One region of the Klebsiella sp. PK18 genome, then DNA from elsewhere that is predicted to be linked to it. Evidence: predicted binding sites of a transcription regulator. Region 1 holds the regulator's gene; each other region holds the start of a gene.
What was found. Region 1 encodes Fur, which represses iron uptake genes when iron is present. Its sites were predicted from a motif close to ATAATAATGAGAACNACTATCAA; they were not measured.
Positions count from the first base shown of each region.

Region 1 (2,204 bases):
GTCGAGGTGGGAGATGGCGGCCCCGGGCTGCAGGGTGGCCCCCAGTCCGCTGCGCACGGCCTGCATCAGCAGGGCCAGACCGTCAATGTCCGCCACCACCTCAACGCTGAGATGATGCTGCTGGCAAACTGCCTCCAGCCTGCCGCGCAGGCCATGGCCATGGCCCTGGCTTGGCATAATCAACGGCAGGGAGGTGAGCTGGTCAGGGGAGATGTGGTCCTCCTGCAGGGGGGCCAACAGCGCATGGGTGCCAATCAGGAACAGGCGTTCTTCCAGCACCGGTCTGGCGCTCCAGCGCAGGATCTTTTCCTGCTGGAAAACGATAGCTAAATCGAGCTGGCGGGTGTTGATCATCCGCTCCAGATTACCGGAGAGGCTTTCCACCAAATGCAGGCGCACGTCGGGATAGCTTTCGCGCATCGCATTGATGAACGGGACGCCGAGAACGGAGGCGGTGCTGGGGGCCATGCCGACGCTAACGTGGCCTGACAGGCGCGCCTCGCGGGCGGCGAGGATGGCATCATCGGCATGGCGCAGCGCCAGCTGTGCCTGCGAGTAGAAAGCGAGACCCGCGCTGGTGGGCGTGACCCCGCGGGAGGTCCGCTGCAGCAGGCGAATGGCCAGTTCGTTTTCCAGGCGTGCGATCTGCTGGCTGAGCGCCGAGACGCCGATATTAAGATCAAGCGCGGCGCGCCCCATGCTGCCGGTTTCAACAATGCGCACAAAATAGCGTAGCTGGCGAAGTTCCATATCAACTCTCCGGACAAAACGGGGACGCGGGAAGGTCACCTGTGGGACGAGAGCGGTAAGGGCAGCAGAGGCGCCCATAAAAAAGCCAACCGGCAGGTTGGCTTTTCAGTCTCAGCGAAGCGGGGAATTATTTTTCCACCGCGTCGTGGGCGTGTTCGTCCTCGCGGCAATCACCTTCCGCACAATGACCGTACAGATACAGACTGTGGTTGGTCAGGCGGATGCCGTGGCGGGAGGCAATTTCACGCTGGCGTAATTCGATCGAGTCATCGCTGAATTCGATCACTTTGCCGCAGTCGAGGCAAATCAGGTGATCGTGGTGATGCTGCTGGGTCAGTTCGAAAACGGATTTACCGCCTTCAAAATTATGACGAGTCACGATACCGGCATCATCAAACTGGTTGAGTACGCGGTAAACGGTCGCCAGACCGATCTCTTCGCCCATGTCGATCAGGCGTTTATATAAGTCTTCCGCACTGACATGATGGTTATCCGGTTCCTGCAGCACTTCAAGGATTTTCAGTCGAGGAAGTGTGACTTTCAGGCCAGCCTTCTTTAATGCGGTATTGTTGTCAGTCATGCGGAATCTGTCCTGTTGCTAAACGATCTACTTCCTTCAACGGAAGTCATACAGAAATTAACCCGACGTAATGCGTCTCATTATAGAACTGCCACTGGTAAATGAAAACTGCAAGCATCAGGCCTGGTTTGCTGTCAAAAACGAGGCACCAGCTACAAACTGCGTCACGTGCCTCGTAGAATCAGAGGACATTGTACAGATATGTGATTAAAAGTTAAAAACTTGTAGCTATTAGTTTGATTGCTTTTGTCTATTAATGCGACGCAACTCAATGATTGCGCCGCTTAATCATCAGGCGTTTTTGATTTCTTCGAGGTGCAGCTCTTCGGCAACCTGCTTCACCCATTTCTCAACGCGCTCGTTGGTCAGCTCCGGCTGGCGGTCTTCATCAATGGCGAGGCCGACGAAGTGGTCGTCATCTGCCAGGCCTTTGGAGGCCTCAAAATGATACCCGGCTGTCGGCCAGTGACCGACGATGGTCGCGCCGCGCGGCTCAATGATGTCGCGGATGGTGCCCAGCGCGTCGCAGAAGTATTCTGCGTAGTCTTCCTGGTCGCCACAGCCGAACAGCGCCACCAGTTTACCATTGAAGTCGATCTCTTCCAGCGTCGGGAAGAAGTCGTCCCAGTCACACTGCGCTTCGCCGTAGTACCAGGTCGGGATACCGAGCAGCAGAATGTCGTGGGCTTCCAGGTCTTCTTTGCTGCTTTTGGCAATGTCGTGAACATCAGCAACATCTTTACCAAGCTGCTTTTGAATCATTTTTGCAATATTTTCGGTGTTGCCGGTGTCGCTGCCAAAAAAGATGCCGATGATTGCCATGAGTAAAATAACCTCTTGAAACTTAAATGATGTGGTAGGGACGCGATGCCCA
Region 1 is NZ_CM173493.1:3,899,258-3,901,461, reverse strand. Features, by position in the region: gene tcuR (tricarballylate utilization LysR family transcriptional regulator TcuR) at 1-750, opposite strand, end outside; gene fur (ferric iron uptake transcriptional regulator) at 878-1,330, opposite strand; gene fldA (flavodoxin FldA) at 1,622-2,152, opposite strand.

Region 2 (2,204 bases), 1.4 Mb from region 1:
GTTGTCATGGACCTGAATTTTCGGAAACACCTGTTTCCAGAAAACGGCTTTGTGTTGATCGACGACGATCAGCGGAATCAGCCCGGCGTTGAGCATTTCCAGCAGATCTTCATCCTCCAGCGCTTCCGGCGCTGCCTCCAGGATAACCGGCGGCCGCGACTCACTGGCAAATCGGGCATTCAGCGCCTGCAGACTCTCGTGATAGCTGGAGGAGCGGCGAACAAAGACGGTTTGGCCGGAGAGCTGCTCCAGGCTGTCGATCTTCGGCGATGCCGGCCCGGAGATCAGTAATTCTTTCACGTTGCTGTAGAGCGGCTGGGCGAAATCGACCTGGGCTTCCCGCGAGGGCGTGATGGTCAGATTGGCAGCCGCAATATCGCCTTTACCTTCATTAAGCGCGATAAAGAGATTATCCCGGCTGACCGGCACAAAAACGATATGCAGCTTCAGGTGGCGCTGTTTGAGCTTTTTATCCTTCGCCAACTGCTTATTCAGATCGTTTTCCAGCGCCATAAAGATATCGTGGGTTGCTCCGCGCTGGGTGCCTTTATCAATAAAAAAGAAGGTCTTGCTGTAGGTGGTTAATACCCGAATGGTGCGCCGCTCGGTCATGCCGGGCAGATCGCCTTTCCATGGCTGCAGCATATCGTCGATGTGGATCGACAGCGTATTGTCTTCGGTTGCGATTGGCGGCGCTTTTTCCGCCTCCGCCGCAAGAAGGATAGGGGCGAATAACAGCGCCGCGAGGCAGGTGAGCCAGGCGATAAACAGGCGTGATAGCAAGTTGGCGTTCATGGAGGAACACTCCGCAGGGGGATGTGGTTATTTTAGCAGAACGGCTGCCGTTAGCCGGGCACGACAAGGACGTAAAAAACATAACGATGCCGACAAATAGTCTTCTCCCATTTTATCGCTTGTTATTAATGTGCTTTTATCTTTACTTTAACTATGGAGATAATATGGCGGAAATGTGTGTTTTTAATGATAAATAGAAAAAGATGATGATATTTTTATTTTATTCTTCTCCATTTGTTTTGTTGTAACTGTTTGATTATTTGTGTTTATTTTATTTTTCCCCGATATTGATTATTATCATCTTGATAATGAATCTCATTTTTATTACCGTAGCACAGCACATTACTCTTATTATTCGCTGTCTGGATTACGCTATCAAAGAATAGCGCGCAGCGCTTTTTCTCTAATGATGAAACAGGGCACTTAATTTTATTATGCCTCATGCTGTTTTCTTATTCCCATGACTATCGGGAAGGGGCTGACCTACGCCAAAATCTGGCGAGGCGCAGAGGCGAGTATTTTATCCCATTGTTTTTTCAATTGGGGAAGGCGTTATGCCCGACAGCAACAGAAAACAGGGCATATTCTATGAAATACACGTCTCACTTCCCGCTGGGGATCGTCATTCCTTTGCTCGCCTGTAGCGTGCCGCTGCAGGCGGCAGAGAATATGACAGAACAATCGACGCGCGATAAGAGCACCCCAACGGCCGAAAACCAGGAGGAAACGATGGTGGTGACCGCTGCCAGGCAGAACCTGCAGGCACCGGGCGTGTCGACCATTACCGCAGAGGAGATTCGCAAACATCCCCCCGCCCGCGATGTATCGGAGTTAATTCGTACGCAACCTGGGGTAAACCTGACCGGCAACTCCACCAGTGGTCAGCGCGGCAACAACCGGCAAATTGATATCCGTGGCATGGGGCCCGAGAATACGCTGGTGCTGGTCGATGGTAAACCGGTGACCAGCCGTAACTCGGTGCGGTATGGCTGGCGCGGCGATCGTGACTCCCGCGGCGATACCAGTTGGGTGCCAGCGGAGATGATCGATCATATCGATGTGATCCGCGGCCCGGCGGCGGCGCGCTATGGTAATGGCGCGATGGGCGGGGTCGTCAACATCGTGACCAAACCGACCACGCCAGAATGGCACGGGTCGTGGAATACCTATATGAATGCTCCGCAGCACCGTAAAGAAGGGGCGACGAAACGTACCAACTTTAGCCTCAATGGTCCACTGTCGGACAGTGTCAGCTTCAATCTCTGGGGTAATCTGAGTAAAACCCAGGCTGATGCTCAGGACATTAACGCCGGGCATGAAGCGGAGCGTACCGGTTCCTACGCCGGTTCTTATCCCGCCGGACGTGAAGGGGTGGTGAACAAAGATATTCACAGTAAGCTACGCTGGGA
Region 2 is NZ_CM173493.1:5,260,622-5,262,825, reverse strand. Features, by position in the region: gene AC3EMD_RS25775 (MltF family protein) at 1-795, opposite strand, end outside; gene AC3EMD_RS25770 (TonB-dependent siderophore receptor) at 1,384-2,204, shown strand, end outside.
Region 2: a site for Fur is predicted at 1,098-1,120, ahead of AC3EMD_RS25770 (TonB-dependent siderophore receptor). Genes of this name have one in related genera too.

Region 3 (2,204 bases), 120 kb from region 1:
ACCGCCCAGCCGGCAGGCAGGTCGCAGTGCGCCGGCCACAGGCTGTACTGCTGCTGATCATTGCGCAGAATGTAAAACTGCCCTTGCGGATTGTCGAAGGGGTTACTGAATTGCATATCAAACTCCTGTCGTAAAGCGCGGTGCTAAGGGTGCGACAGCAGAGGCTACCAGAGCTGGATAAGCCCTGCCGTCAGCCCGCCGCGCCAGCAAAGCGCATCATGCCCGCCGTCAACCTGACGCCAGAAAATCGTCTGCTGTGTCGTAGTGAGTTGCGCCAACAGCGCCTGGTTGGCGCGAAAAATAATCGGTTCACGCTGGCCCGCTTCCAGCCAGATGCGCAGCCCGGCCGCGGACACCTCACCCTGGCGAAGCTGTTCGCCGATAAAGCCCGTCCCGCAGCCATCGCGATGCGGCCACCAGTACGAGCCTGACTGGCTGAGTACGCAGCCAAAGCGCTGCGGCCAGTTGAGGGCGGCGAACATCGCCGCCAGGCCGCCGAAGCTTTGCCCGGCCACCACTGTCCGCTCCGGGCGGTCGCTGAACGGGGCATGGCCGCGGATCAGCGGCAGGAGCTCCTCCTGCACCGCCAGCCAGAAATCGCGGTGACAGGGCAGCTCAACCCCGCGGCGCTGGTTGTCGATCGCATCGATCAGCAGGTAGACCGCCGGCGGCAGACTCCCCTCGTTGGTCAGCGCGGCCAGCGGCGACCACACCGGCATGCTCTCGGCCCAGAACTGGCCGTCGAGCAGGATCGCCAGGGGCCGCGTTTGCGGGTCGACGGCCTCGCCGGTGGTGTAGATCCAGACCCGGCGATGGTTGCCCAGACGCGCGCTGCGCCACTCAAGGCATCGGGCGGGAGGATGCGCCTCATTAAACTGGTCCCAGCCGGGCTGCGCGGGCGCCTGCGGCATCTCCAGGGCCGACACGCCATGGCCGCGTCCGCCCTGCCAGCTGTGCGGGTTCAGCGGATCGGCTATCGCCCGCGGCAGCAGTTTGCGCCAGCCTTCGCGCAGCAGCGCGCGGTCGGGCGCGTCAGCGCTGAACACCTCAGGGGAAAAATCATCGTCACGGTCGGAGGGAATAAAACAGTAGCTACCGCGCCAGGTCGGCGACAGGGTGGTTCGCCAGGACCAGGCGTCGGTCCCGGGCAGACGCGTCAGCGATTGCGGCCGCGCATTCTGATGGTGGTCGGTCACCCCGGTGATATAGAGCCATACCCGACGGCGCGGAGAGTGCGTTTCATCCCCCGCCGGATCCCGCCACCAGAACGTCACCTCGATGGCGTCATCCACTGCGCGGCACTGCGGCCCCTGCAGGGTTTGCCACCACTCCTCGCTTCCTGTCCTTAACATTCTGTCATTAACCCTATGTATAGCGTGACTTTTTTAATTAATTGTAATTCTTTATTGATAATATTATTGATAACTATTTGCATTTGCAATAGCGTATTAGCGCGCCGTGGGAAGCGCGTCTTTCACAAAACATGTCGAAGAGAGCTTATTCAGTTAGCGACGGAGTGCCTTTGCCCTCTTCCGGCAACATTTATGCCGCCTCCCCTCCCGGTGGGAAGGGGCGTTTGGGGAACGTGGCGACTAAAGAGCAGGAATAACAATGAATAACAGGATCAAATCCCTGGCCTTGCTGGTCAATCTGGGAATTTACGGGGTTGCTTTTCCGTTAAGCGCAGCGGAAACCGCCACCGACGATAAAAACAGCGCTGCTGAAGAGACCATGGTGGTCACCGCCGCCGAGCAGAATCTGCAGGCGCCGGGCGTCTCCACCATCACCGCCGATGAGATCCGCAAACGCCCGCCGGCGCGCGACGTCTCGGAGATCATTCGCACCATGCCGGGGGTCAACCTGACCGGCAACTCCACCAGCGGCCAGCGCGGCAATAACCGCCAGATTGATATCCGCGGCATGGGTCCGGAAAACACCCTGATCCTGATCGATGGCAAGCCGGTCACCAGCCGCAATTCCGTGCGCCTTGGCTGGCGCGGCGAGCGCGACACCCGCGGCGACACCAGCTGGGTGCCGCCGGAGATGATCGAACGCATCGAAGTAATTCGCGGCCCGGCCGCCGCCCGCTACGGCAACGGCGCCGCCGGCGGGGTGGTGAATATCATCACCAAAAAAACCGGCGATGAGTGGCACGGCTCATGGAACACCTATATGAACGCCCCGGAGCACAAGGATGAAGGCTC
Region 3 is NZ_CM173493.1:4,015,131-4,017,334, forward strand. Features, by position in the region: gene AC3EMD_RS19590 (MbtH family protein) at 1-116, opposite strand, end outside; gene fes (enterochelin esterase) at 165-1,352, opposite strand; gene fepA (siderophore enterobactin receptor FepA) at 1,612-2,204, shown strand, end outside.
Region 3: a site for Fur is predicted at 1,413-1,435, ahead of fes (enterochelin esterase). Genes of this name have one in related genera too.

Region 4 (2,204 bases), 2.4 Mb from region 1:
CGCCTTCACCGACAGATAAATGGGTTTTTCCGGTCGCGGTTGCGGCTGGCTGGAGGAGGCCGGCAGATTCACCTTCACGTCAACCGTCGCCAGCGGCGCAGCCACCATAAAGATAATCAGCAGAACCAGCATGACGTCGATAAACGGCGTCACGTTGATCTCATGCATTTCGCCGTTATCGTCCAGATTTTCATTAAGACGCATCGCCATAGCCGATCAACCTACCCGTAATTTCTGCGCGCTACGCACCGGCTTCACACCGCTGGCGCTGAGGTCCAGGTCGCGACTTTGCAGCAGCAGCACCTGAGCGGCGACGTCGCCGAGCGAGGCCTTGTAGCTGCCAATCATGCGGGCAAAGATGTTATAGATGACCACCGCCGGGATGGCGGCGAACAGGCCGATGGCCGTCGCCAGCAGCGCTTCCGCGATGCCCGGCGCTACCACCGCAAGGTTGGTAGTCTGCGTCTGGGCGATACCGATAAAGCTGTTCATGATGCCCCAGACGGTCCCGAACAGACCCACGAACGGCGAAATGGCGCCGATGGTGGCCAGATAACCATTGCCGCGCCCCATATGGCGACCGACCGCCGCGACGCGGCGCTCAAGGCGGAAACCGGTGCGTTCCTTGATGCCTTCATTGTCTTCCGCACCGGCAGAGAGTTCGAGTTCGTTCTGCGCTTCATTGATAAGCTGGGTGGTCAGGCTCTTCGCCTCAAAGGCGCTGGCGATATCGCTGGCCTGATCGAGAGAGCGGGCTTCCGCCAGCTGCTGCTGTTCACGTTTGAGGCGACGCTTGCTGGCGAGGATTTCCGCCCCTTTGCCGAAAAAGATGGCCCAGGTGACGACCGACGCCAGAATCAGGCCAATCATCACCACCTTAACGACAATATCGGCATGATGATACATACCCCAAACGGAGAGATCCGCCTGCATCAAATTATTACCCACGCTCTATCTCCACGACGATAATCACAAAATCTGCCCACAATAATATCAAAACGACATCGAATTGATAGTGGTTCTCATTAGTATTTACACTGTGCAGCAAATCACGTTTATTTTCCTTGCGCTCACGCAGTAAAAAAGCGGCTTACTGCGGGCCTGGTAAAATTTTCGCCTGTATCGGCGCCGCACTGGTACAGAAAAGAAGATTCATGCTAGTTTAGACGTCCAGACGTATAAAAACAGGTTCATCAACATGGCTGATAAACATCTTGATACCGCGCTGGTCAACGCCGGACGGAGCAAAAAATATACCCAGGGCTCAGTGAACAGCGTGATCCAGCGCGCGTCATCGCTGGTTTTCGATACCGTGGAAGCCAAAAAACACGCCACCCGCAACCGGGCTAACGGCGAGCTGTTCTACGGGCGTCGCGGCACCCTGACCCACTTCTCACTGCAGGAAGCGATGTGCGAGCTGGAAGGCGGCGCCGGCTGCGCCCTCTTCCCCTGTGGCGCGGCCGCGGTGGCCAACACCATCCTGGCGTTCGTCGAACAGGGCGACCATGTGCTGATGACCAATACCGCCTATGAGCCAAGCCAGGATTTTTGTACCAAAATTCTCGCTAAACTCGGCGTCGCCACCAGCTGGTTCGATCCCCTCATTGGCGCCGATATTGCCCAACTTATTCGGCCGGAGACCCGCGTGGTGTTCCTGGAATCGCCTGGCTCCATCACCATGGAAGTGCATGATGTGCCAGCGATTGTCGCCGCCGTGCGTCAGGTCGCCCCGGAAGCGATTATCATGATCGATAACACCTGGGCGGCGGGGATCCTGTTCAAAGCGCTGGATTTTGGCATCGATATTTCCATTCAGGCAGGCACCAAATATCTGATCGGCCATTCCGACGCCATGGTCGGCACTGCGGTGGCGAACGCGCGCTGCTGGCCGCAGCTGCGTGAGAATGCCTATCTGATGGGGCAAATGCTGGACGCCGATACCGCCTATATGACCAGCCGCGGCCTGCGCACCCTGGGCGTGCGCCTGCGTCAGCATCATGAAAGCAGCCTGCGCATCGCCGAGTGGCTGGCGCAGCATCCGCAGGTGGCGCGGGTCAACCACCCCGCCCTGCCCGGCAGTAAAGGCCATGAGTTCTGGAAGCGCGATTTTACCGGCAGCAGCGGGCTGTTCTCGTTTGTGCTCAACAAGCGTCTCAACGACGCTGAGCTGGCAGCGTATCTCGACAACTTCAGCCTGTTCAGCA
Region 4 is NZ_CM173493.1:732,236-734,439, reverse strand. Features, by position in the region: gene exbD (TonB system transport protein ExbD) at 1-210, opposite strand, end outside; gene exbB (tol-pal system-associated acyl-CoA thioesterase) at 217-948, opposite strand; gene metC (cystathionine beta-lyase) at 1,199-2,204, shown strand, end outside.
Region 4: a site for Fur is predicted at 1,010-1,032, ahead of exbB (tol-pal system-associated acyl-CoA thioesterase). Genes of this name have one in related genera too.